Regions from separate parts of the Arthrobacter sp. UNCCL28 genome, predicted to be linked through region 2. Evidence: predicted binding sites of a transcription regulator. Region 2 holds the regulator's gene; each other region holds the start of a gene.
What was found. Region 2 encodes HrcA, which represses chaperone genes, less so after heat shock. Its sites were predicted from a motif close to TTNGCACTCGNNNNNNNCGAGTGCNAA; they were not measured.
Positions count from the first base shown of each region.

Region 1: BLQ01_RS02530 (FmdB family zinc ribbon protein) is a predicted target of HrcA. The motif match lies at 8,180-8,206, and genes of this name have one in related genera.
Region 3: groES (co-chaperone GroES) is a predicted target of HrcA. The motif match lies at 5,758-5,784, and genes of this name have one in related genera.

Region 1 covers NZ_FMWE01000001.1:563,463-574,389, reverse strand. The annotation lists gene BLQ01_RS02585 (universal stress protein) at 1-12, opposite strand, end outside; gene BLQ01_RS02580 (ABC1 kinase family protein) at 116-1,828, opposite strand; gene BLQ01_RS02575 (PadR family transcriptional regulator) at 1,833-2,375, opposite strand; gene BLQ01_RS22265 (hypothetical protein) at 2,466-2,630, shown strand; gene BLQ01_RS02565 (helix-turn-helix domain-containing protein) at 2,926-3,597, opposite strand; tRNA gene BLQ01_RS02560 (tRNA-Ala) at 3,864-3,936, opposite strand; gene BLQ01_RS02555 (SDR family oxidoreductase) at 3,974-4,774, opposite strand; gene BLQ01_RS02550 (hypothetical protein) at 4,781-5,665, opposite strand; gene BLQ01_RS02545 (GNAT family N-acetyltransferase) at 5,811-6,422, opposite strand; gene galU (UTP--glucose-1-phosphate uridylyltransferase GalU) at 6,430-7,335, opposite strand; gene BLQ01_RS02535 (5-formyltetrahydrofolate cyclo-ligase) at 7,464-8,114, shown strand; gene BLQ01_RS02530 (FmdB family zinc ribbon protein) at 8,269-8,541, shown strand; gene BLQ01_RS02525 (Flp pilus assembly protein CpaB) at 8,611-9,417, shown strand; gene BLQ01_RS02520 (ATP-binding protein) at 9,444-10,927, opposite strand, start outside.
Region 2 covers NZ_FMWE01000003.1:750,186-759,610, reverse strand. The annotation lists gene lepA (translation elongation factor 4) at 1-1,026, shown strand, start outside; gene hemW (radical SAM family heme chaperone HemW) at 1,027-2,256, shown strand; gene BLQ01_RS11995 (DUF4870 domain-containing protein) at 2,341-2,754, opposite strand; gene BLQ01_RS11990 (DUF3097 domain-containing protein) at 2,875-3,726, opposite strand; gene hrcA (heat-inducible transcriptional repressor HrcA) at 3,906-4,913, shown strand; gene dnaJ (molecular chaperone DnaJ) at 4,964-6,091, shown strand; gene BLQ01_RS11975 (16S rRNA (uracil(1498)-N(3))-methyltransferase) at 6,094-6,858, shown strand; gene BLQ01_RS11970 (GerMN domain-containing protein) at 6,877-7,749, opposite strand; gene BLQ01_RS11965 (PhoH family protein) at 8,176-9,258, shown strand; gene ybeY (rRNA maturation RNase YbeY) at 9,255-9,425, shown strand, end outside.
Region 3 covers NZ_FMWE01000001.1:533,406-544,332, reverse strand. The annotation lists gene BLQ01_RS02460 (DUF389 domain-containing protein) at 1-532, shown strand, start outside; gene BLQ01_RS02455 (flavin-containing monooxygenase) at 445-1,605, opposite strand; gene BLQ01_RS02450 (helix-turn-helix transcriptional regulator) at 1,811-3,445, opposite strand; gene groL (chaperonin GroEL) at 3,621-5,234, opposite strand; gene groES (co-chaperone GroES) at 5,321-5,617, opposite strand; gene BLQ01_RS02435 (hypothetical protein) at 5,809-6,171, opposite strand; gene BLQ01_RS02430 (THUMP-like domain-containing protein) at 6,239-7,468, shown strand; gene BLQ01_RS02425 (shikimate 5-dehydrogenase) at 7,473-8,285, opposite strand; gene ykgO (type B 50S ribosomal protein L36) at 8,337-8,459, opposite strand; gene BLQ01_RS02415 (GTP-binding protein) at 8,489-9,637, opposite strand; gene BLQ01_RS02410 (glutamate--cysteine ligase) at 9,820-10,927, shown strand, end outside.

The DNA of each region.
Region 1 (10,927 bases), on a different contig from region 2:
AGTCTCTGTCACAGGGAAAGTCTACGGCGTGGTACTGACGCTGCCCGGTGAGGGAAATGCTGCTCAGTGAAGGAGTCGATATTAGGCCCCTCCCGATTAGCGGCGGGCCCGGATCTCAGGGCCGGCTCCGGCCCGACCATAGCCCGTACAGCAAGGGGAGGACGGAGCCGATCATCAGCACGTTGCCCAATCCGGGATCGTCCGCCCGCAGGATGGCTCCGGCAATCAGCAACGCGCCGAAAACCAGCGCCGCGACTGCCCGTCGGGCCGTCAGGAGAAGCCGCGCAATCTGGCGCTCCAGGCGTCGGTTGCCCACCTGGAGCGAACCTTCTTCTGCCCGCGTCACCAGCCCGTCCAGCCTCTTGGGCAGGCGCAGGGCTATGGCGGCGGCTTCGAGCGTTTGGGATGCGACATCGTTAATCAGGTTGCCGCGCTCGTCCCGCAGCAACTGTGCAGCGTATGGTTCAACGGAGTCCCACAGGTTGAAGCGGGCATCCAGCGAGCTGCACACTCCCGAGGTCAGTGACATGGCCCTGATGATGAGCAGGAAGTTCTCGGGCAGCTGGAAGGGAAGGGAGCGGATCACGCTGCCGAACTCATTGCCGAATTCGCGGAACTCCCTCGGGTCAACATCGCGAAGCTCGGCGAAACCCATGCCGCCAAACCGGGCAAAGAGTTGCGTCATGGCCCGTTCAAGCTCCGCGGTATCGGCAGACTTCATCAGCACTCCCACATCACTGATGGCGGTCACCATGCCCTTGCCGTCCCTTGAGGCAGCGGCGATGAGGAGCTTCCGGAGGCCGCTGCGTGTCTTGACCGGGACCTCACCCATCATGCCGAAGTCAATAAACGTCAGCTTCCAGGGATGTTCGCTGGATGGATCATTGGACGGCGTGACGAAGATATTGCCGGGATGGGGGTCGGCATGGAAGAAACCGTTGGTGAACAACTGCTCAAACATCACCGAAGCGAATACCGGTGCCACCTCGGACGGGTCGATGCCGGCCAGGCGAAGCGAACCGGCGTCGGTGATCTTGATGGCGGTGACATCTTCGAGGGTGAGCACACGGCGGGTGGTCCGCTCCCAGACCACTGCAGGGACCGTCACCCGTGCGTCGTGGGCGAAGTCAGCAGCAAAACGCTCGGAGTTGGCTGCCTCATTCAAGTAGTCGATTTCCTCGAGGCTGGTCTGCGCAAATTCCTTGATGAGGGCGGGCACATCTGCCCGGTTGGAGACGAGGCGTATACGGCTCAGCCAGCCTCCCACCTTGCGCAACGCAGCGAGATCGACGTCGACAATCCCGGCGATGCCGGGCCGCTGCACCTTGAAGACCACACTGCTGAGGCCAGTGTCCTCGGCATTGCCGGCCAGGAGCTTGGCCCGGTGCGCCTGTCCCAGTGATGCAGCCGCGATTGGCGTCTCCTCGACAGAGGCAAAGACCGATTCCAAGGGCGCGCCAAGTTCGGCCTCGGCCAAGGCCCGGATGGCGGGAAACGGAACCGGCGGAACTTCGTCCTGAAGCCCTTCCAGCTCTGCGGTAATTTCCGGTGGCAGCACATCAAGCCTGGACGACATGAACTGGCCAACCTTGATCATCAGTCCCCCGAGGTCCACCGCAAGGCCATGAAATCGCCGGGCGAAGCGCCGCATCCTGGCAGCACGGTTCCGTTCGGTCAGGCGGCGCAAGCCCACCCTGGGCAGGAACAGCTCAAACCACCATGTGACCGCCAAATGCCACGCGGCGAATCGCAGAATCCGACGATAGCGGGCACGGGGATTACCTGTGCCGCTCGTGGAATCAATCCGTTCGGGCCGAACCGACGTCACCCCTTCAGTCCTGGGCGAGGATCGAATACAGGCGGCGGCGGGCCTCCTCAAGCACCGTCACAGCCTCCTGAACTTGCTTCGGCGTTCCGGTACGGCCAACCTGTGCCGCGGCCTGCGCCAGGTCCACTCCTGCCTTGGGCAATGCGGCGAAGCCCGGGCTTGATGGTGTACCCAGGGAATCCCAGGGTGCGGACGTCTCAGACCCTGCCACGTCTTCCCGCCCGGCTTCGGTCAGGGAGTAGATTTTGCGTCCGCTGGATTCCTCGGCGCTGACGAAGCCCTCGTCTGCCAGCAGTTGCAGTGTGGGATAGACCGAACCAGCACTCGGCTTCCAGCTGCCGCCGCTGCGCTCCTCGATTTCATGAATGATCTGGTAACCGTGCATAGGACGCTCAGCGAGGAGGGCAAGGATCGCCGTTCGCAGTTCGCCGCGGCCGGCGCGGGTTCCTGAACGTTTCTCGAACCGGGAACGGAACTCTTCAACGGCCTGCCACATGCCGTCCAGGTTGTTGCCCATAAATCCGTTTGCAGGGAATGAATTGTGCATCAAGCTCACCTCAATCAATCGCGAACGATACTAAACGATAGTTAACGATATACCCCCGCGCGGTTCCAAAACAACGAAAAAGGACCATCCATGGGAAACGAGGAGGCCGTGGTCCTCAAGCCTCAGGTCCTTGTGGGCAGGGCCGGACAGCACTTCTGGGGTGATGCCGTCCGGCCCCCGCTGCGGAACCTTGGGGCAGCCCCGGCGAACGAGGGGGATCATTGGCCGACGCGTGGGCTCCGCTGGGTTCAGTAAAGGCGAAACGGAGGGGTGGGCACACGAGTAGTTGGTACTCGTCTTTTGCTTGCCCGGGAAGGGGCCACTACTTGCCGGGCATGAAGGCCGGAGGGCTAAATGTGGAGCTCAGGAGAGACCAGCGGCCGCGGCGTGCAGCTGCACCATGAGCCCACCGACCAAAGTCCAGTGAGTGGACGGCAGTGCCCTGGCCAGTTCCACACACTGTGGCCACGGAGTTCCCCAACCTCCCGGAGGAACGGGCACGTCCCAGGACTCGCGGACACCTGCTGGTTCGGCGGCGTCAAGTCCCGCCTCAGACATGGAGAAGGCCATTGATGACACGTTGCCCGGCGCTGCGTTCGCGGGTCGCCAACGAGCCCATGAGATCTACGGCGATCGCCGCCACCGGCGCCCGCCCGTCGACGAAGGGTTCGCCCAAATCGACTTCATGAATGATGGCGTTGCCGTCGGGATCTTTGACCAGGCCGAACGCGTCCGCGAGGGCGGAGACGTCTCCGCTCATGACGTAGCCTTCGGCAGTCCCGCTCCCACCTGCCATCCCGAAGGTCCCTGCAATGGACTCCTCGCGCATGGCCGATGCACCACTGGGGATCAGATGATCGTTAAGTGCCGCCAGCCCGTCCGAGGTCGCCCTATAGCGATGGGTTTTGTCCTTGTTCCGGGCAAGAACAAAAACGGCGTCGGCGTCCAACTCACGCAACCGGCTCTTCAACCGGGACTTCTCCGAGGCACTGATCCAAGTGGGGTTCTGGCCAGAGAGCAGCGCCAAGGCAGCCCAGGCAGTCCTGGCCGTCCAAGCACGGCCACGACGGGTGCCGGCGATGGCCAAGCGCTCCACCGACGACCGATCGATGAGCAACATACGGCCAGCCCTGCCACTGGCCGTCAACTGTCCAGAGTCGACCAGGTCATGAACTGAGGCACGAGTAATGCCAAGCCTGCCCCCGACCTCCGCGACAGTCATCTCCTTCTTGTACATACACTAAACCCTACAGTCGTGGGGCTTAGTGTCAATAGTTGAAGATGAGCGACAGACGCTCGGAGTTTGCAGCGGGCATCCACCGTCTCGGAAGCTTGTTGTGGGTGAGCGCTACGGCGACGACCCACAGCACGGAAGGTTCGACGGCAGGCACACAGAGCAGAAGGGCTCTGGCATTTTTCGACACGGATGCCGCGTCGAAGACCTCCGGGATTCGTAACTGGTGACAGGTCAAGAAGCACCGCCATCTGTGGAGCTAAGGAGATTCGAACTCCTGACCTCTTCGATGCGAACGAAGCGCTCTACCAACTGAGCTATAGCCCCTGGACCAGTCCGTATCCGACCGGCCAGTGTCCCTAGGCTACAAACTTTCCCGACGCTTTTCCAACCACGACACGAACGTCTCCCTACCATCCTTCTGCCCCGGGATCAGGTTGTTGCCGGCACGGAGGAACGCACCCATGGCACCGGGCAGCGGCACCTCCAGGATCCGGCCACGCGTGCCGGTGACCCTTTTCCATGACTCCGCCATCTTCCGCATGGTGAGCAATTCCGGGCCAACTACCGTCCGCAGACGGTGACGGTCCGGAGACGCGCTCTCCAAAGCGGCATCGAGCAAGGCTGCGGCAACGTCCACCGGAGAGATCGTCTGGAAGCTGGCACCCCTGAACACAGGAATCAGGCGCACCTTCGCTCCAGCGGCAAAAATCGCCGCAACCAAGCCGTGGAACTGAGATGCCCGGACCACCACGGTCTCCATCGGTGACTCAGCGTACTTGCGCTCTTTGGCAGCCTTGGACGCGTAGTAGGAGTAGGTGCTCTTGTCACAGTTGATGATGGACAGCACCACCGCCCTTCCGACCCCCGCACGGTGTGCCAAGGCAAGAAGCCGGGCACCGCCGTCGGCGAATTTCTTACGGGCTTTGCCAAGCTGCCCTTCAAGGCAGTCGATAACGACGTCGGCACCCGCCAATGCGGTTGCCAGCCCTTCGCCGGTGGTGACGTCGCCCGCAAGGTAGGTGACGCCGTCGTGATACTTCGCTGAGCCGGGAGGCGCCACGTGGCGGGACAAAGAGATCACCGTGTGACCGGCAGCAGAAGCAAGCCGGACAACTTCCTTTCCGACCTGGCCTGTACCGCCCGCGACACAGATGATGGCCATGCGGGACTAAGCGCGGCGGCGCTGCAGGACGTCGTCCAGGTTGCTGAGCGCGCTCTGGCTTTTAGCGGACGGCGCTGCCGTGGGCTCCGCTGGTTCTGCACTTTGCTTCAGGACCGGCTTGCCCACGGGCTTGGGAGCTTCCGGAAGGTCCAGGGGCTCGGGCGCAGGCCTCTGAGCCTTCGCGGCCTCAACATAGGTGGGCTTGGGGACGGCGACAGGCTCCCAGCTGGAACCCTTGGCGTTTTCGGCGGCTTGCGCCGAGGTGTCCCCTGCGGCGACGGCAACAGCCAGCGCGGCCTGGCGGAGTTCAACAGCAGACAAACGCGCAGCTTCACGGCTGGCGGCTTCGGCGTCGAAGACCGTAGTCTCCTTCGCCTCGACAACTGGTTCCTTCGGCAAGTAGCGTGCGGGCGTCGGGATGGGCGCCGCCTGTGCGGCTCGGCGGGCCCGGCGTTCGCGAAGATCCCGGAGGGCGAGCTTGCGCAAAGTCACGACGGCGAGCACCGCACCAATGAAGGACACCAACGGCAGCCAGAACGACCCCGCACCGAAAATGAGGAGGATGCCCGAAACCGCCGCAGTCACCAGCAAGGCAAGACCTGCCAATGCCAAGGTCAGGCGGGCATAGCGGATGGTGAAGGGAGTGGTCGGCGCTGGCCGAAGCGACGACTCAGTCACGCGGGATTCCTGGGGCGACGCCGGTGCTTTGCTGTGCATGGTCTCCATCGGTTTCTCCTGCTGAGGTGCCAAAGTCAATACCACCCCTGCCTGCGGTTCGTCTGGTTCGTCGTCGATCGCCTCTGCTGGAACAGTGGCCGTTTGGACTTGTTGGCGCCTGTTCCGGAGAACGTAGGGCGCCACCCAGACCATCCACAGCGCAACAGTGACCACGAGTATCACTGAGCTGCTGAGAGGGAAGTCCACATTCAAAACCGTAGAAGCAAATCACCGGGTGCACCGGCATTGCGGCCGGTGTGTCGTCGTCGAGTCCGCAAATGACTGGATATACGGACAAAACGGCCCATGACCTGCCCGTTTATCCCCTGAGCCACCGACGTAGCAGGCCTTCAGGAACCTCGTCCGCTGTCAAGGCGAAGGAGCGGTGGTCAGCCCATTCGCCGTTGATGTGCAGGTACCGTTCCCGATACCCCTCATCGCGGAAACCGAGCTTCTCAACTACCCGTAAGCTGGGTTTGTTTTCGGGCCTGATGTTGATTTCCATCCGGTGAAGGCCCAACACCTTGAAGCAGTGATCGGTTGCCATGGCCACCGCTGTCGGAGCAATACCCTGCCCCGCCCGGCCCTTATCCACCCAGTAACCCAGCGTGGCCATCATGGCCGATCCCCAAATAATGGAAGAAACGGTCAGCTGCCCGACGATGAGCGGCTCCCGGAATCCCGGGGTCCTTTCAACAATGAGGAAAGGCAACGCAGTGGACTGGCGCGCCTGGTAGTTCAGCGAGGCCACCATCTGCCGATAGCTGGGCAGGCGCCCACCCGGTGCCGGGTTGGACGCCTCCCAGGGAGCAAGCCATTCGCTGTTCCGCGAACGGACTTCGGACCACTCCCGCTTATCGCGGTATCGGATGGGGCGAAGAAGCAGGTCTCCGCTTTCCAGCGTCACCGGCCAGATCGCAGAGCCGTACATCCTGAGGTTACTTGGGAAGCGAGGCAGTGAAGGTCGGCAGCCACTCACGCAGTTCAGGACCAAGGTCCTCGCGTTCGCAGGCAAGCTCGATGCAGGCCTTGAGGTAGCTGAGTTTATCGCCGGTGTCGTAACGGCGGCCCCGGAAGACAACGCCGTACACGCCGTAGCCTTCACCTTCACCGGCCGCAAGGACCTCAAGGGCGTCAGTCAGCTGGATCTCCCCGCCACGGCCTGGAGCTGTATTCTCCAGGACGTCAAACACGGCCGGGTGCAGCACGTAGCGCCCGATCACGGCAAGGTTGGACGGCGCTTCTTCCGGGGAAGGCTTCTCCACGAGCTGCTTGATGCGGACGTAGCCGTCCTCGCCGATCTCTTCGACGTCGGCGCAACCGTAGGCGCTGATCTTGGAGGGCTCCACCTCGATGAGCGCAACCACGGACCCGCCGGTCTTCTGCTGGACGGCGATCATGTCGCTCAGGAGGTTGTCGCGGGCGTCAATGAGGTCATCACCCAGGAGAACAGCAAAGGGCTCGTGGCCGACGTGCTGCTTTGCACGAAGGACTGCATGGCCGAGGCCGTTGGGGTCGCCTTGGCGGACGTAGTGGATGTCACCGAGGTTGGTGGCGGACTGGATGGCCTCAAGCTTGGCGGTATCGCCCTTTTCGGCCAGCGTCGCTTCCAGCGCCGGCACGCGGTCGAAATGATCCTCCAGGGCGCGCTTGCTGCGCCCGGTGATCATCAGGACGTCGTGCAGGCCAACCTTGACCGCTTCTTCGACGACGTACTGGATGGCTGGCTTGTCAACCACGGGCAGCATTTCCTTCGGCATCGCCTTTGTTGCAGGCAGGAACCGGGTGCCAAGACCCGCTGCGGGGATGACGGCCTTACGGACAGCATTGTTATCGAGAGTCACCGGACTAATGTAACGGAAGGAACACATCATCGGCTAAACCCTCGCCGCGCCGGGAAGACTTTTCTGTGGACCCGATGGCAGCTTCTGTTGCCGGACCAGCACCAGGCGAACCTCACGATCGGACACCCATGGCATCGAAGGAAGACATCCGCAGCACCCGGCGCCTCCACCGGCGGGGCCTCACCCCCGAGCAGATTGCCGCCGCAGGCACGTCCCTTGCACAGCATGGAACGGCATGGGCCGCAGCAGCCACTTCGGGCGCACCGGCCACTTTTGCCGTCTACGTGGGCGTCGCATTCGAGCCACCCACCATGCCCCTCATCCACTCCCTGCACGAGGCAGGGCACCGCATCCTCCTTCCCGTTTGCGAGCCCGGCAGGCAGTTGAGCTGGGTCTACTGGACGCCGTCCACCGTCTTTGTCCGTTCGGCCTATGCCCCTATTGACGAACCCGAGGGTGAACGCCTGGAAAGCCAGGTTGTGGCAGGAGCCGCCGGAATCTTCATGCCCGCCACGGCTGTGGACAGGGACGGCAACCGGATTGGCCAGGGCGGGGGCTACTACGATCGGCTCCTCCAGGGCCTGGACACTTCGGGCTCGCGGCCGCCCACCATTGCGGTGGTGTACGACGACGACCTCTTGCCGGAAGGTTCGATTCCCGCCGAAGCCTTCGACCGCCCCGTGCGGGAGGTGTTGACGCCAGCCGGCGTGGTCAAACTCCACAGCCGGGCAGAGGACAGCAGAACGGCGGACCCGGGCACCGCTGGAAGAACAGCCTGAGGACACTGCCTGCTGGTGAGGTCCGGCACATCTGCTGGCGCATCGGACGGAGCCGGATGATAGAATTGGCACTCAGGCCCTGCGACTGCTAATGCGAAGTAAAATCTTCGCCACGCTGCACAGGACCTGAACTTTGTCCTGAAGGAGGAACTCAGTGCCCACATACGCATACGCCTGCAAAGACTGTGACCATGCCTTTGACATCGTCCAGTCATTCTCTGACAGCTCCCTGACGGAGTGCCCTGAGTGCAAAGGCGCCCTTCGCAAGAAGTTCAACAGCGTCGGCGTCGTCTTCAAGGGCTCAGGTTTCTACCGGACTGATTCCCGTGACGCCAAGGGAAGCACCGTCTCAGCGGCACCGGCAGCACCCGCTGCGGCATCTTCTGCGCCTGCAGCCACCCCGGCCCCCGCAGCTGCTGCGAGCTGAGTCCCCACCTTTTCCACATACGCCGCTGGGTCCCTGTCAGGTGTGCCGGCGCGTGGCTAGCGTGGCGTCATGCCACAACAGTCTCGAAGCGCCCTCCTTGCCCGCGCCCGTCGATCAGCGTCAGCAACCACCGGTCCTTCGCGCCCGGTTCCCTCCGCGAATCCTGGGCACCAATCTCCGGGCCGTAACATGCCCACGAGGTTCCATCGCCCGCCGGATCATTCCACCCCTCGGGGCAGGCGGCGAAGGATTGGCTCGTGGATTGCCCGGAACAGGCGCCTCACCGTTGCCCTCCTGCTGTGCTTGGCCGCCGGCATCGCAGTCCAACAACTGACCCCGGCCCCGGAGCTGCAGGTCAGCGTTTTGGTGGCCGCCCGCGACCTCCCAACGGGAGCTACTCTCGCTGAGTCTGACTTCACCACCATGGGCATACCCCGTGACTTCGCCCTCACCGGGGCGATCTCGGATGGCGGGGCCCTTGTTGGCCGCCAGTTGGCTGCACCTTTGAACCGGGGTCAGATTCCCACGGAATCCAGCCTTCTGGGCCCCGGGCTCCTCACCGGATCACCGGTGGGCACGGCGGCCGTTCCCCTGCGGATGGCCGACCCGTCCTCCATCCAGCTGCTCTCCCCCGGCCAGTTGGTCACCGTGGTCCTGACATCGTCCGGTTCCTACGACGAATCACGGCAAACCCAGGTACTGGCAGGTCCGGTACCTGTGCTCTGGACCTCAGCACACGGCGGCAAAGCCGGCGAATGGTTGGGCACCAACGACACCGAAGGACTTGTGGTGGTAGCCGCGGATCCCCAACAAGCAGAAAAGCTTGCCGGCGCATCTACGCAAGGCAAGCTTTTCTTTGTTCTGGTCACCCCGTGACGGGCGATCCACATGGTGGCGGAAGATCAGCCCCAGTGCGGAGGCTTTTGTTCCTTCAACCACTGCTCATGGTCGTAGCCGGACTCGTCTCCCCATCGGCGGGGATCATCTTCCGCGGCTTTGGTGGGAAGAATGCCACTCACGCCGGGCTTGGCTGCCGCACTCCTGGCCTCCGAAGCCTCATCATCGGCATCGGCGGCCGGTTCGGCAGATTCGACCCCAACCTCGTCTTCGGGACCGGTTGCTTGTTCCATCAGTACTGCTTCTTTCCCGTTGTCTGCGTAGCTGTCTTCGTTTCCGGCAGCTTCGCCAGGCTGAACCTGGTCCTCCCGTGCCGGACTCGGAGCAAATGTGGGCTGCCCTTTGTCCGCACTCAATTGTTCAACGTCCATGTCCAGGAAGCCATGCTCCGGCGACGTCGACCGCGGAATGTGGTTCTCCAGCCCAAGGTAAGATCCGATGCGATCCGCGCAGGATGAAGGGTCCGTAAAGACCTCGATGGTCCACAGGGACATGTACCGCCACCCCATGCGCTCCAGCAGTTGCGGACGCAGCCGGCTGCGTTCGCGGACACTCATCCGGCGATAGCGCTCGGTTCCATCGGATTCGATGGCAACGGGTGTGGGGATTTCCGCTCCCTCCCGGCCAATCGTATGAACGGGATCAGCGGCAGCAGCAATGTCCAGCACGCCATCATAGAGATGCCATACACGGGCACCGCGGGCCCTCAGTCGTTCTCCAAGGTCAGCCACCAAAGGATCTTCGCCAAGAGCCTGCTCACTGGCAACAGCACGGGAAGCGGGGGTACCAAGATTGCTGTTTCCCGAAAGCTCCCTGTCCAGCAGCTCGTAGAAGTCCACGGCGCCGTGAGCCAGCCGGTCAAGGTCAAGGTCCTCGGGACGGAAGCAGCTCAGGACATGCATCGAACGCCTTGCACGGGTCATGGCCAAGGCGAACCGGTTACGGCCACCTTCAGCGGACAGCGGCCCGAAAGAGTGCAGTGCCCGGCCGTGCGGGGTGCGCCCGTATCCGAGGGAGAAGATCACGTGGTCCCTCACCAGGCCTTGGGCACGCTCCAGGTCCACCACACGGAAAGACTCGGGGCCGGCGCCAAAGAAGGTGGACAGCAACGGATGGTTGGGCAGTTGCAGCCTGATCGCCTCGCCGATGCGGGCAGCATGGCGCAGGCTGGCCGTCACAACCGCCAACGACGTGCGGGGCCGCAGCCTGGCATGTTCGAACACAAGGTCCACCACGCGGTTGACCTCTGCTGTCACGGATTCGACGCCCTCGTGGTCAGCCCCGGGAAGGCCAGTGCCGTCGGGAATGTACTCCACCAGGATGGAGCGGTCCAGCCCTGTGACGGAGTTCCCGTCGGGCAGGCGGCGCAGGCCCCCGTCGTAATAGTTTTTGCTCAGCTGAAGGATCAGGTCCTCGTCCACTGCCCGGTACACCCAGTTCAGCTGCCAGGTTGGCAGGACCCTTGCCAGTGCTTTGAAGGCGCTGTCGA
Region 2 (9,425 bases):
AAGGATGTCCGGCAGTCCAAGGTTGGAGATACCGTCACCAATCTGGCCAAGCCGGCGTCAGAGTCACTCAGCGGTTACGCTGACGCAAAGCCGATGGTCTTCTCCGGCCTCTATCCACTGGATGGAACCGACTACCCCGTGCTTCGCGACGCCCTTGAAAAGCTGATGCTCAACGATGCCGCTCTGGTCTACGAGCCCGAGACGTCCGCGGCACTGGGCTTCGGATTCCGCGTGGGGTTCCTCGGCTTGCTGCACCTGGAAATTACCCGTGAGCGCCTTGAGCGTGAATACAACCTGGACCTTATCTCCACAGCTCCCAACGTGGAGTACGAGGTGACCCTGGAAGACAAAAAGGTCATCCACGTCACCAACCCCAGTGAGTACCCCACGGGCAAGATCTCCGAGGTTCGCGAGCCGATGGTTTCGGCCACCATCCTGGCACCCAACGAGTTTGTAGGGTCCATCATGGAACTGTGCCAGAGCCGCCGCGGCCAGATGCGCGGCATGGACTACCTCTCCGAGGACCGCGTGGAGCTCCGATACTGGATTCCGTTGGCCGAGATTGTGTTCGACTTCTTCGACCTCCTGAAGTCCAAGACCCGCGGCTACGCCTCGCTGGATTGGAAAGCCGACGGCGAACAGGTTGCAGACCTCGTCAAGGTGGACATCCTGCTGCAGGGTGAACAAGTCGATGCCTTCAGCGCCATCACCCACCGAGACAAGGCTTACGCCTACGGTGTGATGATGACCGGCAAGCTCCGTGAGCTCATCCCACGGCAGCAGTTCGAGGTTCCCATCCAGGCGGCCATCGGATCGCGCATTATTGCCCGCGAGAGCATCCGGGCCATCCGCAAGGACGTTCTTGCCAAGTGCTACGGCGGTGACATCACCCGTAAGCGCAAACTTCTGGAAAAGCAGAAGGAAGGCAAGAAGCGCATGAAGATGGTGGGTCGCGTCGAGGTGCCCCAGGAGGCATTCATCGCAGCGCTGACCACCGACGAGTCCAAGGACAAGGCCAAGAAGTAGATGCCCAGCGTCCTACCTTTGGGCGATCCGGCACCTGCGGACGGACTTCTTCCGCCGCAGGTGCTGGCCGGCGTCGAGCACCGAAAGTTCGGGCTCTACGTCCATATCCCGTTTTGCGCCGTTCGATGCGGCTACTGTGACTTCAACACCTACACGGCCACCGAGCTCGGTGGTGGGGCCTCGCAGGATGCCTACGCTTCAACAGCAGTGTCCGAGCTTGACTTCGCGGCCGTTGCGCTGGAGTCATCAGGGTTGCCAAGGCGCCCAATGAGTACCGTTTTCTTTGGCGGGGGCACGCCCACGCTCCTCCCTGCCGAAGACCTCGCCCTGATTCTGCGCTCCGCGGTCAACCACTGGGGGCTTGAGCCCGGAGCCGAGGTAACCACCGAAGCCAATCCCGACTCGGTGACCCCTGAGTCCTTGAAAGTGCTGGCCGATGCCGGCTTCACCCGGGTCTCCTTCGGCATGCAGTCAGCGGTACCGCACGTGCTGAAGGTCCTTGACCGCACGCACAGCCCCAGCCGGGTGCCGCTGGTGGTCCAGTGGGCCCGAGAGGCCGGGCTCGCAGTGAGTCTGGACCTCATTTACGGTACGCCGGGGGAGTCCATGGAGGACTGGCGGTTGTCCCTCGAGACGGCTCTTTCCTATCAGCCCGATCACATCAGTGCCTACGCATTGATCGTCGAAGACGGCACCAAACTCGCGGCCCAGATCCGCCGCGGTGAGGTACCCGGAATCGACGACGACGATCACGCGGCCAAATACGAGTTGGCCGATGAATTGATTTCCAAAGCCGGCCTGGACTGGTACGAGGTCAGCAACTGGTCCCGGACTCCGGAGCAGGCATGCAGGCACAACCTGGCCTACTGGCGCGGTGACGACTGGTGGGGCGTCGGCCCTGGAGCGCACTCCCACGTTGGGGGTGTCCGCTGGTGGAACGTGAAGCATCCTTCGGCGTATGCCGGACGTTTGGGCAACGGAAGCTCGCCGGCAGCGGGCCGGGAAACACTGGATGCCGAAACCCGGGAAGTCGAACGGATCATGCTCGAAGCCCGACTTGGCACAGGGTTGTCAGTAGATGCCCTGGACGCGGTGGGGCGCCATGCAATGGCCGGGCTGATCGCCGACGGACTGGTGGATCCCGTGCAGGCCTTCAAGGGCCGCCTGATCCTTACGCTGAAGGGCCGCCTCTTGGCGGACGCCGTGGTCCGCAGGATTCTTCCCGACTGATGCCTGGTTGCCCAGCTGATGCCTGTTTGCCCGGCTGACGCTTTCGCACCCGGCCAGCTCCTGGCCGGGCAGCGGCGTGGTGGGTTACTTAACCCAGCGCAGGTTGATCTTGTAGCGGTGCGGTTGGCCATGGTTGACCCTGATTCCGGCCGAGACTGAGAAGCAGGTCAAGGCTACCCAGATGCCGGTGGCGATCACGGCGAAGATGTTGCCCACCACCGGCAGCAGCACCAGGATGTTCGCCACAACGGCGGCGATGGTTGGAGGCAGGGTGAAGTTCAACGCTTCCTTGGATTCCTGCGCCGTGAACGGTCCGCGGTCGCGGAAGATCAGGTAGATCAGCAGCGAGGGCAGGCAACCCAGAATGCCGCCGAAGTGTGCCAAAGTAGCCCACTGCCTGTCCTCGCTGGCAGTCAAAGGCAGCGCGTTTGCAGGCGCGCCATGGTACTGGGGCTGGCCTGCGGCGCTGCCCGGTTCTTCAGGAGCGTTCTCTGCCACGGTGTGTTCCCTTTACTGTAAAGATGCTGCGGTGTTGCTGTCCCAGAATACCGGCCCCGACCAGCTTCACGGGACAAACGCCTCGATGACACGTTACTTGCTGCTGCTTTGGGGGCAACGTCACGGAACAGTGAGGAAGTCGATGACTTCCTCCACCCGGCCCAGTAGTGACGCTTCAAGATCGGCGTAGCTTCGGACGGCGCCAAGGAGTCGCTGCCAGCCGAGGCCCACGTCCTCAGCGCTCTCGTGGGGCCAGCCGAACGCAGAGAGAATCCCGGTCTTCCAGTCAGTCCCGCGGGGCACTGACGGCCAGGCCTCAATGCCCAGCACTTTGGGTCTGATGGCCTGCCAGACATCGATGTAGGGGTGTCCAACAATGAGGACGTTGCCTGCTGCTCCGGGAACCGCCATGGCGTCCGCGGCGATCCGTGATTCCTTGGAACCGTCCACAAGGTGGTCCACCAGGATGCCGAGGCGTCGACCGGGGCCGGGGTTGAATGCGGAGATCGCAGACTTGAGGTCATCCACACCGTGCAAGGGCTCCACCACTATGCCCTCTACCCGGAGATCGTCACCCCAGACCTTCTCGACGAGTTCGGCGTCGTGCTTGCCTTCCACCCAGATACGGCTGGCTTTGGCCACCTGTGCCCGGTGTCCCTGAACCCGTACCGAACCCGAAGCAGTGCGCCCGTTACTGACAGCCGACGGCGCTTGGCGCGGAGCCGGGGGCATCAACCGGATCGGTTGCCCCTCAAGCAGGAAGCCGAAACCAAGCTGGAAAGACTTGGTCTTGCCCCGCCTGTCTTCAAGGGCCACGATGTGCGTGCCGCCGGTTTTTTCGACGCGGGTGACTTCGCCCACCCATCCCGACTGGACGTCCTCAAGGACCATCCCGCGCTGGACTGCTACTTCCGGCAGCTGACGTTTGGCAGGAGCTGACAGGTCCTGGGGACCCCACGTGTCGAATGCCAAGGAATTCCTACCTTTTTGCTGGGTTAATTTCTGTGCCGCGTTGTTTTGTATCGGGCTGGACCGGGAAAGTTCAATGCTAGCAACGGGGTGGCTCATACTAGACTGGTTAGCACTTGGGCATGTTGAGTGCTAAGTGGACCCGGCCCCGGTGGCCATGGCAGTTGTCAGGAGGTGGAGCAATGAGTGAGCCGCGCAAATTGGAAGTACTGCGTGCCATCGTTGAAGATTACGTACATTCGCGGGAGCCTGTGGGATCAAAGGCCCTTGTGGAAAGGCATCATCTTGGTGTTTCAAGCGCCACCATCCGCAATGACATGGCAGTTCTTGAAGAAGAAGGCCTCATAGCAGCGCCCCATACCAGTGCCGGCCGCATTCCAACCGACAAGGGCTATCGACTGTTCGTCGATCGCATCTCCCAGGTCAAGCCCCTCTCAGCGGCCGAGCGGAGAGCCATCCATTCGTTGCTTGAAGGCCCTGATGATGTCGACGACATCCTGGAGCGTACAGTCAGGCTCCTGTCGCAACTGACCAACCAGGTCGCCGTCGTGCAGTATCCCCACTCGAACCGCGCCCTGGTGCGGCACGTAGAGTTTGTGTTGTTGGCCCCCCAACAGGTGTTGGTGGTGTTGATTGCCGATACCGGCAGCGTCGGCCAGAAGGTCATTGAAACCGGTTCGGCCGTGGGCGACGACGCTTTGATGCAACTGAGGTCGCGCTTCCTGGGAAGCATCGCCGGAACGCAATTGGCCCTGTTGCCGCAAGTCCTGCCGTCGGTGGTTGCCCTGTGCCCGCCGGAGCTTCGGGGACTGGCCCAAACGTTGGCGAACGGGCTGCAGGCCCTCAGTGACAACAGCCGCGAAGAACGTATCCTCATGGCCGGTACAGCCAACCTCGCCAGGTCCAATGTGGACTTCCCGTTGAGTATCGGTCCGGTGCTTGAAGCCCTCGAGGAACAAGTTGTGATGCTCCGGTTGTTGTCGGATATGGGAGATGATCCACGCGGCGTCACCGTGAGCATCGGCCGGGAGAATCCCTACGACGGACTGGCGGAAGCATCCGTGGTGGCCACCGGTTACGGATCCGGTGCAAAAGTGGGCATCCTGGGCCCGACCCGCATGGATTACCCAACCACCATGGCCGCAGTCCGGGCCGTGGCCCGTTACCTTTCACGCATTCTCGGCGGCTGAACGCCGGTCCGAAGAAACATCCGCAGTACAACAAGGAAGAGAAACCGACTTTGAGCAGCCACTATGACGTTTTGGGAGTCTCGCCGGAAGCCACCGGGGAAGAGATCAAAAAGGCGTACCGCAAGTTGGCGCGGAAACTCCACCCGGACGTAAACCCGGGAGAGGATGTCGCGGAACAGTTCAAGGCCGTGACCCATGCTTATGAGGTCCTGTCCGATCCCCAGAAGCGCCGCGTCTACGATGCCACCGGCAACGAGAATGGAACGGACAACGGCTATGGTGGCGGTTACGCCGGCCAGGGCTTCGCGTTCCAGGACATCTTTGACACCTTCTTTGGGGGCGGCGGTGGTCATGGCGGGCCTGCCTCCCGTGTCCGACGCGGCCAGGACGCACTCATCAGCGTCCGGATTGACCTTAAGGACGCCGTTTTTGGCGTCAACAAGAAGCTGGAAGTGGACACGGCCGTAACCTGTCCCACCTGTGACGGCAGTTGCTGCCGCCCCGGCACCCACCCGGAACGCTGCGACATTTGTGGCGGCAGTGGTCAGGTCCAGCGGGCCGTCCGCTCCATCCTTGGCCAGGTCATGACCGCAGCTCCTTGCGGATCCTGTGAGGGCTTCGGCACGGTCATCAAGGACCCGTGCAACGAGTGCAACGGACAGGGCCGTATCCGCAGCCGCCGCTCCCTGACCATCAAGGTTCCCGCCGGTGTTGCCACCGGCACGCGTATCCAGTTGTCCGGCCAAGGTGAAGCCGGCCCCGCGGGTGGGCCCTCCGGCGACCTCTACGTGGAGATCCGCGTCAACAACGATTCCATGTTCATGCGCGAAGGTGACGACCTCCACGCCACCCTCAGCGTGCCTATGACGGCGGCGGCCTTGGGCACTGAGTTGCAGCTCGAAACGTTCGACGGCGCGCAGGACATCGACGTCAAGGCCGGAACCCAGTCGGGCGAGATCATCACCCTGCGGGGCCTGGGTGTGACGCACCTGCGGGGATACGGACGCGGCGACCTCAAGGTACACCTCCATGTCGAAACACCCAGCAAGCTGGATCCTGCCCAGGAGGAGCTTTTGCAGCAGCTCGCGAAACTTCGCGGGGAGCAGTTCACCGAAGGCAAGCTCGTGGCCAGCGGCGGCATGTTCGCCAAGCTTCGGGACAAGCTCGGTAACCTGTAGCGGTGAGCAACCCCGTCTTCTTCACCTCCGCCGGGAGCCTTGACGACGTACGCCCGGGAGGCACCTTCGTGCTGGAAGGTCCGGAGGCGCGGCACGCCGTCACGGTCAAACGCCTTGGGGTGGGAGAACCCGTTGACATAGCCGACGGATCCGGCGCGAGGCTGACCGGTGTGGTGGCCGAGGCCGGTCCCGCGGGCCTGACAGTCACCGCCTCGGACGTAGTCTTCGAAGACAGGCCGGACATCCGTTTGGTGCTGGTCCAGGCTTTGGCCAAAGGCGATCGCGACGAACTGGCCATCGAGACGGCTACGGAACTCGGAATAGATGCTGTGCTTCCGTGGCAGTCAGAACGTTCCATTGTTCGATGGAAGGCCGACCGTGCTGCAAAAGCCCATGCTAAGTGGGAGTCCGTGGTGGCGGCTGCGGCCAAGCAAGCACGGCGGGCATGGATCCCTGAAGTAAGGACCATGGTGGACACCGGGTCCTTGGCCAAAGCCGTTGCCGCCAGCGACCTCGCCATCATTTTGCACGAAGACGCCAAGAACCCGTTGCGGACCGTCCTTGAGGCCTGGGCGGCCTCTGGTGCTGCCGTCCCCAGGGAAGTGCTCTTGATCGTCGGGCCTGAGGGGGGAATCTCACCGCGGGAAGTAACGCGGCTCAGTGACGCCGGTGCTGTGACCGCGCTCTTGGGACATCACGTCTTGAGGTCTTCGACGGCGGGACCGGCCGCCGTCGTTCTTGCGAGCGACATCCTGGGCCGCTGGTAGCCGGACGGACCTGAACAGCTATCCGACCCTGAACAGCCGGGTGTCCGTGCTTGTCGCGATGGCGTTGCCGGCATTGTCCACTTGGGAAACGCGTACCTCGTACTGACCCGCCTTCAACGTGGCGCCGAAGGTGAACAGGCCATATTGCCCGGGTTCGCCAGTGGCTTGCGTTTGGCCGGTGAGCAGGCTGGTCTTCTCACCCTTGCCGTTGTCCTGCAGGACCTGCCAGGAGATCGGTTTGGAGCTGTCAGTGCTCCGCCCGTTGAACTTGACCAATCCGGTGGGCAGGGTGGTGTCTTCCTGGGGATCGATGATCCACAGCGGTGCCACCAAGGATGCGTCACGGGTCATGGGCTCGCCCAGCTGGACTTGACCGAACGCCATGTAGTCCTTGTGGCCGTCCACCAGGACGACCACCTGGATCTGTTGGCCCGAATTGATCAGCCCTGACGATGACGCTGCAGCGGTCGCGGTGTACACGAGTTGTTGCACGGCCCGCTGGGCCATTCCGGCGTCCAGGTTCGAGTTGAAGGCATCGCGGGAAATATCGACTGTGATGACGTTTTTTCCCGAGATGGAAGTCGCCAGGCTGGAGGGCTCCTGCCACGGTGTGAAGAAGTCATGATCCAAGGGCTTTTCCGCCATCATGATCTTCAGCGCCGTTGTCACAGGATTTCCATCGCCCGTAATGTCCCTGAACTCGCGGTAGAGGTAGACCTCTTCCTTGCTCCGTCCAATCCAGTAGACCGGAATCTTGGTGGACGCCTGGGTGGTTTCCAGCGGTGCGTTGCTGGCCGGGGCATCCTGAACGGTCAGCGGAGGGGGAGTGGGGGTGGCCTGGGAGCCGCCGCCGTTGGCGATGCAACCTGTCAGGAGGAGGACGGCAAGCATTGCAGGCACGGCAACGGCGGATTTGGTCCGCTTGTTGGTGCCTGGTGCGTTGCTGGCTGTTTTCCTGATGGGTTTCCTGTCCTGCCTTGCATGGTTTTTTGCAGCCGTCTTTGGCTGGGTTGCGGGGATCTGATTCCACCCGCTATGCCAGCTTGGCACATCGTCGACGGCGGTCAGCCGGGTTTGAGGGGGGAGAAGGCCAACTGAAACATGATTGATACCGGCTTGATGCCGAGTTGAGACAATCTGTCCGCCTCCTCCCTGGGTGCCGGATGTGGCCGGGGAGACAGGTTCGCCCGGGGCCGGGCTGGCGTAGGATTGAAGAGATTCCGGCATCAAAGCGTTCTGCGAGAGTCCGCAGCGAATGTCGAATCGATGGTGTTAGTAAGGACCAACCGGAGGAGAAAAGGCCTGAGGGCCAACACTATGAGTGAATCTTTGAACGGGCGGCTCAGGACCGGCAACGGCAACCAGCAGCCCAACGAGTTCCCGCACACTTTACCGGGCACGCGCACGGAAGTCGTCACGTTCGACAACTCCGACCAGATGGTTCACTCGCTGGGCAGCCACGACGAAGCCCTGAGGTTCATTGAGGAACAGTTCCAGGACGTCAATTTCCATGTTCGTGGCAACGAGCTCTCCATGACCGGTCCCTCCACGGTGATTCCCCGTATCATGCGCCTCCTTGAGGAAGTGCGCGGGTTGGTGGCGAAGGGGACTGTGGTGACCCCCGATATTCTCCAACAGTTGGTGTCCCTGTTGAGGACCCAGTCTGTGCAGAATCCCGCCGATGTTTTGACGCACAACATTCTCTCCAGCCGGGGCAAGACTATCCGTCCCAAGACGCTGAACCAGAAGAACTACGTGGATGCGATCGATGCCAACACGGTGATTTTCGGCATCGGCCCGGCCGGCACGGGCAAGACCTACCTTGCCATGGCCAAGGCTGTGCAGGCGCTCCAGATGAAGGAAGTCAGCAGGATCATCCTGACGCGCCCGGCCGTAGAGGCCGGGGAGCGCCTCGGATTCCTGCCAGGTACGTTGAGCGACAAGATCGATCCGTACCTTCGCCCGCTCTATGACGCCCTCCACGACATGATGGATCCCGAATCCATCCCCAGGCTGATGGCTGCCGGCACCATCGAGGTGGCACCTTTGGCGTACATGCGTGGACGCACCCTTAATGACGCCTTCATCATTCTTGATGAAGCGCAGAACACCACACCCGAACAGATGAAGATGTTCCTGACCCGTCTGGGTTTCGGTTCGAAGATGGTGGTCACCGGGGATGTCACCCAGATCGACCTTCCGCTGGGATCGACGTCGGGCCTTCGGATTGTGCGGGAGATCCTGACCGGCATAGACGACGTCAACTTCTCCATCCTGGAGGCGGCCGACGTCGTTCGCCACCGCCTCGTGGCCGACATCGTCTCCGCCTACAGCACCTGGGATGACGCGCACCGCAAGGACGCACCAGCCAACCATTACAAACGTGGAGAACGTCAATGAGTATTGAAGTCAACAACGAGTCCGGTGTGGCGGTGGACGAAGCCCAGCTGGTGACGTTGTCCCGCTTCATCTTCGAAAGGCTCTACATCCATCCGCAGGCCGAGCTTTCCATTCTCCTGGTCGATGAGCCTGCCATGGAGAAGCTCCACATCGAGCTGATGGATGAG
Region 3 (10,927 bases), on a different contig from region 2:
TCCTGAGTTCGGGCCCCTCGCCGCGTTGGCTGTGGGGCTGGTGGAGCGGAAGTGGCGATTGGTACGCGGCTCACTGCTTGCCCTGGCCGTGGGTTTTCCCCTGGCCATGCTGGTCGCTGCTTTGGCAGCATGGGTCTCCGTGCCTCTTGGGTTGTTCCCGGACAACACACTGGAGCAAGGTTCGGCGGTGGAATTCATCTACCATCCAGGTCCGTACTCACTGATCGTGGCCGCATTGGCGGGAGCAGCAGGCATGTTGTCCATGATCAGCCACAGGTCCTCGGCCCTGGTGGGCGTCTTCATCTCTGTCACCACTGTGCCCGCCGCAGGGTACGTTGCCGTGGCCTTGGTCCTGGGCGAATACAGCCAGGCGGCCGGCTCTGCCATGCAACTGGTCCTCAACCTGGTGGGCATCGTCTCAGCGGCCGCTGCCGTGTTGCTTTTCTACCGGCTCATCGGCAAGCGGGTTTCACTGCCCCGGCGGCCGTCCCGCTCCGGACGACGTTCCATAGCCAATCGGCGGGCCAGGTAACGGGCGTCCCGGCATACTCCAGGCAGCGTTGCCGAGGCTGCCGCGAACAGGAACTCCTGGCCGATGAAGTAGACGCCGGGAACCTCGTGGGCCACGCCCCTTGTCTGCAGGGGCTCGCCACGATCGTCAAAGACCGGCAGCTTCACCCATGAGTAATCCTCGTGATAGCCGGTGCACCAGATGACGTTCGCGGCCTCCAGCCGGGTCCCGTCATCCAGAACCGGGACACCATCAGAAATCCCTGCCAGCCTCGGGCCCAACACAACCCCGGCGGCCAGCAGATCCTTGGTCTTGGTCCGGATCAGCGGCGCAGCCATGGACTTGAACCCCGGAGCAGCCTTTCGCCCGATCGGCGTGTTGAGCGTCAGGACGTGGACGCCAAGGAACTTGACCACCGGCAGGGCAAAACGGGCTGCTGCACGGCCGTGCTTCACCGGCATTTCGCCGCTGGGCCTGCCGGACAGTACCGTGTGGTGCGAACCGGCAACGTCCAGGGCGATCTCAGCGCCGGAATTCCCAAGCCCCACCACAAGCACAGTTCCGTCCCGCAGTTGCCCGGGGTTCTTGTAGTCCTGTGAATGGATTTGGAGAACCCCGGGATCCAGCTCTCCTGCGAACGCAGGCCGTTGAGGCAGGCGGTGTCCGCCGGTGGCAATCACCACATTGTGCGAGCGCCACGTATGCTCGGCCGCCCGGACAACGAAACCTCCACCCTCAGCCCTGATTTCCTCCACGTGAACGCCGGCCACGAAAGGAAGGTCAAAGCGGCGGACATAGTCCTCCAGGTAATCGGCCAGTTGGTCTTTTGTGGGGAAAGCAAGGCGGTCTCCAGGGAAGGGCCAGCCCGGAAGCCCATCATATTTGGCGGGTGTGAACAGCCTGAGGGAGTCCCATCGCTGACGCCAGGCATCTCCTGGCCGTGGGTTCTGATCCACTATGAGGAAGTTCCGGCCTTCCCTGGCCAACCAGTACGCGAGTGCGAGTCCGGCCTGGCCACCGCCCACGATCACGGTGTCCAGGTCGGTGTGCTGCTGGACTGTGTTCGTCTGGTCTGGTTGCTGCTGCGAGTCCATGGCTGGTCTTCCTTCCATTCTTGGATCTTGGGGGTCCTGATACAGCCAAGCTACGATCCCAGCGCCTCCCGCCGCGTCGGCAGAATGGCCCATTGGCTTCCCAACGACATGGGTAATTCTGCGCATTAGGTGATAGAGCGTCCGGCACATCGGCAGGGGAAATGAGAGAGCGTCCGGCCGAACGGCAGGGGAAGTGAGAGAGGGATCAGTGGATCAAGCCGTGTTCAAAGGCATAGCTGGTGGCAGCTGCCCTGGATGGCACGGAAAGCTTGGAAAGAATGTTGCCCATGTGCCGGGCTACGGTCTTTTCGCTGAGGTACAGCTCCCGGGCGATGGCGCGGTTCGAGTGTCCAGCGGCCACCAGGCGCAGGACTTCCATCTCCCTGCCCGTCAGTGAGGACTGTCCTCTGGGTTTTTCGCCGGCCAGTTCCAGGACTTCCGCCAACGCCGGTGTTGCTCCCAGATCCGCGAACTCGGTTTTTGCCGCTTCGAACTCCATGGCCGCCGAGTCGGGGTCGCCCAGCATGGCGCAGGCACGGCCGGCAAGCACCCGGCATCGGGCTGATTGGTAGGGGGCCTCAAGGCTGTACCAGATCCGCCAAGCACTCCTTGACTGACGGAGGGCAGCTGTGGGGTCGCCCTCGGCCAGGGATACTTGCGCGCCCGCGTGGGAAGCCAGCGCCAATTCCAACGGCCGGCTTTCGTCATGCAGTGGCTCGGATAATTCGTCCGCCAGGGCCCTGGCCGCACCCACGTCCCCCAGTGCCAGTTCAATGTCCACCGCGGCGGGGAGCAAACGGCGGCGATTGACCGTGTCCGCGCCGGCCAAGGCCCGCCGCATAGTGGTTTGGGCTTGGGATTCCTTGTGCTGCGCCAACTGCAGGTACGCGATTCCCGGTACCGGCTCAAAGCCAGTCCCCGCCGCCGTGGCATATGCTTTGGCCGCTTCATCCCAGAATCCTCTGAGGCGCAGGACTTCGGCTTGCTGGTACCAGGCCCCGAACGTCGCATCGGGGTCGCCCTTCCTGACCCTGCCTTCGGCCGAACGCGCCACAGAAAGCGCCTCGTCCCATGCGCCATGCAAGATGAGCAGCTCAGCCCGGTAGGCCTGGCATTGTCCGCTGAACATCACCATGTCCGGGCGTTCCCCGCACCAACGTTCCAACGCCGAAGTCCACTCGTGGGCACGCCGGACATCATGCGAGAGTCGGCAGCTGCCCAGGACCGCGCAGTAGATAATGCCCGAAGGGATGGGAGAGACCTCCCCTGAGGTGACCGAAACCATCACTTCGTCCAGGAGCAGCAGTCCTTCCTCCACCTGTCCAAGGGAAACGCATGAGGTACCCACTCCGAGCCGCCCCAGCGCCTGGAGGTCGTTGTCATGGAAGGATTGGCCCAGATTCAGGGCCCTGCTGAACAGCTCATGGCCGGTCTGGGGGTTGCCGGCACGAAGCGACGCCAGCGCGGCAGGGATGAGGAGGTACCCTTCCGCCGCGCATGGTCCGGCCATGCCGTCCAGCAGGTGCCGGGCACGGGACAACCAGCCGTTGCCACGTGCTTGTTCACCCATGTCCATGAGGAACATGACCAGCCAGGCAGCACAGCGGGCAGCGCTGTCGGTGTCGCCCATTGTCAGGAATTCGTCGTGGGCTCTTGCCAGGTATTCGATGCTCTGGGCGTTCAAGCCAAGCAGCATGGCCACCGAAGCCGCCAGCTCGATGTCCTGGGGCGGGAGGCCGGCCTCGGAATCGGCGCGGGCCAGGCAATCGAGTGCATCGCTCCAGCGGCGCTCACGGAATGCGGAGCGCCCCAGGTCCAAGTTTGTGTCCGGAGCTGTCATGGCCCGCCCCTGCGGGTGGTGGCTGCCCGGTAGATGCCCGAGCCGCCTTGGTAGCGTCAGGTTACCGCCGCCGTCGAACGCCCACAATAGTCTCACCAGGCGGGAGGGGTGCTGCCGGCGGAAACGCACGAAGCCCCGGCCACAAACGTGACCGGGGCTTCAGTAAAACAGGCTCTTAGTGGCTGTGGCCTGCGTGTGCGTCTTCTTCCTCAGCCGGCTTCTCGGCAACCAGGGTCTCGGTGGTGAGAACCAGGGCAGCGATGGAGGCGGCGTTGCGGAGTGCGGAGCGGGTGACCTTGACGGGGTCGATCACGCCGGCGGCGATCAGGTCCTCGTACTCGCCGGACTTGGCGTTGAAACCGTGGTTGGCTTCCAGCTCGGAGACCTTGGCAACAACAACGAAGCCGTCGAAGCCGGCGTTCTGGGCGATCCAGCGCAGGGGCTGGACCAGGGCGCGGCGGACGATGCCCACAGCTGCTGCTGCGTCACCCTCCAGTGCCTTGACGGCCGGGGACTCGTCCAATGCCTTGAGGGCGTGGATGAGAGCGGAACCGCCACCGGAAACGATGCCTTCTTCAAGGGCTGCACGCGTTGAGGAAACGGCGTCCTCGATGCGGTGCTTCTTTTCCTTCAGCTCAACCTCAGTGGCTGCGCCGACCTTGATGACACCGATGCCGCCGGCAAGCTTGGCCAGGCGTTCCTGCAGCTTTTCCTTGTCCCAGTCGGAGTCCGTCCGGGAGAGTTCGGCACGAAGCTGGGCAACACGGTCAGCCACGTCCTGGGCCGAGCCGGCGCCGTCAACGATTGTGGTGTTGTCCTTGGTGACCGTGATGCGGCGTGCGGTACCGAGTACCTCCAGGCCAACGGAGTCCAAGGTCAGGCCGAGGTCCGGGGAAACAACCTGTGCGCCCGTGAGCGTGGCGATGTCCTGGAGCATGGCCTTGCGGCGGTCGCCGAAGCCCGGAGCCTTGACGGCAACAACGTTGAGCGTGCCGCGGATGCGGTTGACGATCAGTGTGGAGAGGGCTTCGCCTTCGATGTCTTCGGCAATGATGAAGAGCGGCTTGTTGGCCTGCAGGGCCTTCTCCAGCAGTGGCAGGAAGTCCTGCAGCGAGGAGATCTTGCCCTGGTTGATCAGGATGAGGGCGTCCTCGAGGACGGCTTCCTGGCGCTCTGCGTCGGTGACGAAGTACGGGGACAGGTAGCCCTTGTCGAACTGCATGCCCTCGGTCAGTACCAGTTCGGTCTGCGTGGTGGAGGACTCTTCAATGGTGATGACACCGTCCTTGCCAACCTTGCCGAACGCTTCGGCGAGGAGCTCGCCGACTTCGTCGCTCTGCGCGGAGATGGCTGCGACGCTGGCAACCTGGGTGCCTTCGACTTCGCGGGCGTTCTCCAGGAGGCGGGCTGCGACGGCTTCAACGGAAACCTCGATGCCGCGCTTGATCTCGCCCGGAGCGGCGCCGGCAGCAACGTTGCGCAGGCCTTCCTTGACCAGGGCCTGTGCCAGCACGGTGGCCGTGGTGGTGCCGTCGCCTGCGACGTCGTTGGTCTTGGTGGCTACTTCCTTGGCCAGCTGTGCGCCAAGGTTCTCGTAGGGGTCATCAAGTTCGACTTCGCGGGCGATGGTCACGCCGTCATTGGTGATCGTGGGAGCGCCCCACTTCTTGTCCAGCACGACGTTGCGGCCGCGCGGGCCAAGCGTCACCTTGACAGTGTTGGCGAGCTTGTCGATACCGGCCTCAAGAGACCGGCGGGCAGCATCGTTAAAAGCAAGCTGCTTTGCCATGGTTGTGTCCTTTCAAGACAGAAAACCCGCACCGCCGGCGGTCGGAATTGATTTCCAACGTGACGGCGGCGCGGGGCTCCGGGAAGTTACTTTACGACGATCGCAAGGACGTCGCGGGCGGACAGAACGAGGTACTCGTTGCCGCCGGTCTTGACTTCGGTTCCACCGTACTTGGAGTAGATGACGACGTCGCCAACAGCTACGTCAACCGGTACGCGGTTGCCGTTGTCATCGAAGCGGCCGGGGCCGATTGCAACAACTTCGCCTTCCTGCGGCTTCTCCTGTGCGGAGTCCGGAATGACCAGGCCGGAAGCCGTGGTCTGCTCTGCTTCGAGCGGGCGAACAACAATACGATCCTCAAGAGGCTTAATCGAGACCGACACTCGGACTCTCCTTTTCATGAGCTGATTCATGGACTAAGAACTAGGGTGCCGGAGCGTACAACCGTCGTCGCGGTGCCGGAAGACGCTTGGCGTGATTAGCACCCTCTGGGGGAGAGTGCTAACAAGACTCTATGTAAGCGTTAGCACTCGGTCAAGGTGAGTGCCAGCATTTCGTCATGGGTGAACGTCGGTCACCGGCCTGTGAGGTCGTCCAAATCGTAGTTCTGGCCGTCGTCATCCTCATCCAGCGGCGTATTGCCGCGGTTCAGGTACAGGAACACTCCGGCCGCAACAGCAACGACGCCGGAAATCACCAGGGTGATAATCCCGCCGGTACGGGCGCCACTGTAAAGCTCGCGGATGCCCCGGGCCTCGTCCGTGGCATCATTGACGCTCTTCCCCGCCACCGAATAGGTGGCCGCGTTGAAGGAATCCAGCGCAAAGATGATGATCAGCAGGCCGACGCAGACCACGGCAATCACGACCCCCGCTATCAGGGCGGGTCGCGCGAACTTCATCACGGTGGAGGGCTGCGGGGCTGCGGTATCTTCCATGCAAACAACCCTATCCGGCTGATTCGTCCGTCACGTTCCCAAGTGCCGCGCCGTTAGGCTTGATGGCATGCCCCACGCACCGCAGGAACAGATCGCACCCTTGCTGACAACTGAAGGATGGGAACTCCTGGCCTCGTTGGGGCCCTACCGCGAGGCTGATGCCTTCAGTGTCAACGCCGACCTCCGCAAGGCCGGCCACTCCCCCGAATTGGTGGCCGCAGTCCTCACGCAATCCCGGCTGCGCACCCGGGCAGAGGCAAAGTTCGGAGAGTTTGCCCGGCAGATGCTGTTCACCCAGGCCGGCTTGGAGCAGGCAACGCGGTTGAACGTGGCCGCCCGGCACGCCGAACGTTTCGTGAAAGCCGGGATCTCCCACGTTGCAGACCTCGGTTGTGGGCTCGGCGCTGATTCAATGGCCATGGCATCCATGGACATTGCTGTCACCGCCGTTGAAATGGATGAAACCACGGCTGCCTGCGCCACCATCAACCTCATGCCTTTCCCGCACGCCACCGTGGTGCACTCGGATGCGACGTCCGTAGAGCTGGACGGGATCGACGGCGTGTGGCTGGACCCTGCCCGCCGGACCACCTCAACGTCGGGGACAAAACGCATCTGGGACCCTGAGGCTTTCTCTCCCCCGTTGTCCTTCGTTGAAAAGCTGGCAGCTACCGGCCGCGCCATCGGCGTCAAAATGGGGCCCGGAATCCCCCATGACTCCGTTCCCTCCCGTTGTGAGGCCCAGTGGGTTTCGGTAGGCGGCGACGTCACCGAAGTGACTTTGTGGTTCAATGCCGTGGCCCGTCCCGGTGTGCGTCGGGCGGCACTGGTCATCGGCAGCCAGGGCGCCGCTGAAATCACCAGCGGCGAGGAGTTCGACGGCGGCCCGGCAGCCGGCGTCGGGCCCGTTGAGGGCTTCCTTTACGAACCTGATGGTGCGGTGATCCGCGCAGGGTTGGTGGCCGACGTCGCCGAACGCCTGGACGGGCACCTGCTGGATGAACACATTGCCTACATCTGCGCGCCGGAACTGCACGACACTCCTTTTGCCCGCGCCTATAAGGTGCTCGAAGTGATGCCCTATAACGTCAAGGCCCTCAAAGCCTGGGTGAAGACCAACGGCATCACCGTGCTGGACATCAAGAAGCGCGGCACGTCCGTGACGCCCGAAGAGCTCCGTAAGCAACTGCTCCCCGCCAAACCGGCCAAAGGCATGGCTGCGAAAACAGCCACCCTGGTCCTGACCAGGATCGGCGAGGACAAAGTGGTTGTCGTGGTGGACCCGGTAAAGGCCTGAGCCGTCAGCGCCGCGAGAACTCCGAGGCCTCGCGGACCTGCCCGGCGCTGGGACGTACACCCGTGTAAAGCACAAACTGTTCTTCAGCCTGGATGGCAATGACCTCGGCTCCGGTGATGACCTTCTTGCCGGAGTTCCGTGCTGCGGTGATGAGCGGCGTTTCCGAGGGCAGTGCCACGACGTCGAACACCACCTGCGCTGCGGCGATGGTGGCGTCGTCGAAGGCCTGGGCCCTTTCGTCCGCACCAGCCATGCCCAGCGGGGTGACGTTGATGATGAGATCCGCTGTTGAGCGGTTGACGTCGTCCTGCCAGCCGAATCCGTAAAGATCCGCGAGCGCGCGGCCACTGGTTTCGTTGCGCGCCACGATGGTCACTGCAGTAAACCCGGCGTCCCTGAGGGCGGCGGCGACGGCCTTGGCCATGCCCCCGGCACCGCGGAGCAGCACGGTGTGGCTGTTGGGGACCTGATGGTCCTTCAGGAGCCGGGCTATAGCGATGTAGTCGGTGTTGTAGGCGGTGAGGACGCCGTCGTTATTGACGATGGTGTTCACCGAATCAATCGCTTTGGCTGATGGGTCCATCACGTCAACCAGGGGGATGACGGCTTCCTTGTAGGGCATGGACACCGCGGCACCCCGGATGGGGAGGCCGCGGATGCCAGCCACTGCGAGCGTGATGTCCGCCGGGGCGAATGCCTTGTAGACAAAGTTCAGGCCGAGCAGATCGTAGAGATAGTTATGGAACCTGGTCCCGATGTTGCTGGGCCTGGCCGCCAGCGAAATGCACAGGGACATGTCTTTGTTCAGGATTGGCATTCCCCCATTAAACAACGGCCTTCACGCTCCCGCGTTGATCCCGCGGCCGGGTTAGCCCTGACGCGCCTTCATCCGCGGGTTGTTTTTGTTGATGACGAATGTACGTCCCCGCCTGCGCACAATCTGTGCGCCCGGGATCTTCTTGAGGGCACGCAGTGAGTTCCTGACCTTCATGGTGTTTCTCCTTCTGTTGGGTGTTTGGTTCAGAGGGCGTCGCTGAGTTCCAGGGGGTCCTCCCAGACCCCGGAGTCCAGCTCCATTTCGGCTTCCGTCAGTTGGCATCCGTCCAGAAGCCCGCGGATTTCCGCCGGGTCGATGTCTTCGGAGCGTCCGGTGATGGCCAGCACGGTGCCGCGGTCACCGTGGTGGGGGTGCCAGTCCAGGAAGGCGTCGACGTCGCCGGTTTCCTTGGCGGATTCCGTGCCACGGGCAGCATCAACAGAATCGGCCAGCCAGTTTCCGGTACTTTCCAGCCATACCCTGGGTCCTATGCCCTGGACGGCGATGCGCCGCGTGGGTGCGGACGCGATCCACAGGCGGCCACGCAGCCAGTGGGTTCCGATCGCCAGTTGCGGCAGCGCGTCCCGGAAGCGCCCCGGGTGCAGGGGGCGGACGGTTTTGTGAAGCACGGTCCGGAATGGACCCGGCGTTTCGTCCAACGGCACACGCACGACGCCGGGCCGGTTGCGTGCCGCTGCTTCGGCATGGTCAAAGCATCCCGGCCGGAATTCCCCGGCCGGCCCTACGACGTTGGCGTGGGGTGCCAACTGGCCCAGCAGTTCCAGACCAATACGCCAAGGGCCTGATCCTTCACGCTGATCTCCCGTCAGCACCGCTCCGAGTCCCGGGAAGACCATTACGGTATCGACTTGGCCGAACTCACCGATCAGGAATTCGCCGCTGGTGCGCTCGTCCTGGGGCATGGACGTGAAGCCGGATTCGTAGAGCGTGTGGCGATCCCAGATGTGGTCATCCAGGTCCGCCGCATCAATGGCGAGCACCGCGTTGTCGATCACGGCCGGCCGGCTGAGGCCACGGTGCAGCTCTGCGACGGCCATCCCCGCGGCAACTCCCGGGGGCAGGCCAAGGACCACGTGGTCGAAGCCGCACGAGGCGAGCCGTTCCGCCGTCGGGACGACATCAAGCCGGACGGTGCAGCTGAGGCAACCGTGCTCCAGCACCGTGGTTTCGCGTTCGAAGAGGCGGCCGTCCCGATAGACGCGTCGGAGGACAAGGGAACCGTCCAGGAGATCGTGGAGGACCACCACGGAGTTCTGGTGGGTCCGGCCAAGCCGGATGGTGGCGGCCTCACGGCATTGGCTGTCCAGGGAACTGACGACTGTGAGGTGCATGGGTCGAGTGTATTGCTAATTGTTCTCATTAGCAAATGGTCAAGGATTTCGGGCTGGTTCACGCCGATATCCCGGGGGTTCACGCTGCATTAGACTTGATCCGACCGCTGGCGGCCCCACAGCGGGGAATCGTGCCCGGCTGTGACAAACCAATGCGGGGACTGAAGGACTGAGGGGACTACGTGCAGATTGATTTTGCGCCATCCAGGCAATCGACACTGGGTGTGGAATGGGAGTTGGCGCTCGTCAATGCACGCACCGGAGAACTTGTATCGGTAGCCAACGATGTCCTGAAGGGCGTCGCCGCCAACCACCCGGACCTCAATGAGGACGACGAACACCCCCATATCAAGCGCGAGCTTCTCCTCAATACCGTGGAACTGGTCACCGGCATCTGCGAGACCGTCAAGGACGCAAAGGAAGACCTTGGCAGGTCCCTCGCCGCGGTCCGCGAAGTCACGGATCCCATGGGCGTAGAAGTCTTTTGCGCCGGAAGCCACCCCTTCAGCCCGCCGTTGCTCCAACCCGTCACGGACAAAGAGCGTTACGCCAAACTGATCGAACGGACCCAATGGTGGGGCCGGCAAATGGTCATTTACGGCGTCCACGTCCACGTGGGCATCGACCACCGCGACAAAGTCCTCCCCATCCTGGACGGCTTGGTCAACTACTTCCCGCACTTCCAGGCACTGTCCGCCTCCAGCCCGTACTGGGCCGGGGAAGAAACCGGGTATGCCTCACAGCGCGCCCTCATGTTCCAGCAGCTCCCTACCGCCGGGCTGCCCTTCCAGTTCGAAACCTGGGAGGCGTACGAGTCCTACGTCCAGGACATGTTCACCACGGGAGTGATCGACTCCACGTCCGAGATCCGCTGGGATATCCGGCCCGTCTCCAACCTGGGCACCATCGAAATGCGCATCTGCGACGGCTTGGCAACGCTGGAAGAAGTGGGCGCCATTGCCGCGCTGACCCAGTGCCTGGTGGACGAGTTCTCCTCCACCCTGGACGCCGGCGGCAGCATCCCCACCATGCCGCCCTGGCATGTGCAGGAGAACAAATGGCGTGCCGCACGGTACGGCATGGAGGCCATCATCATCCTTGACGCCCAGGGCAACGAGCAGTTGGTCACCGAACACCTCGCGGAAACGGTGGCCCGGCTGGAACCGGTGGCAGCAAAGCTCGGGTGTTCCGAAGAGCTCGCCGACGTCCTGAAGATCATCGAACGCGGAGCCAGCTACCAGCGCCAGCGCCGCGTCGCTGCTGAACACAACGGCGACCTGCAGGCCGTGG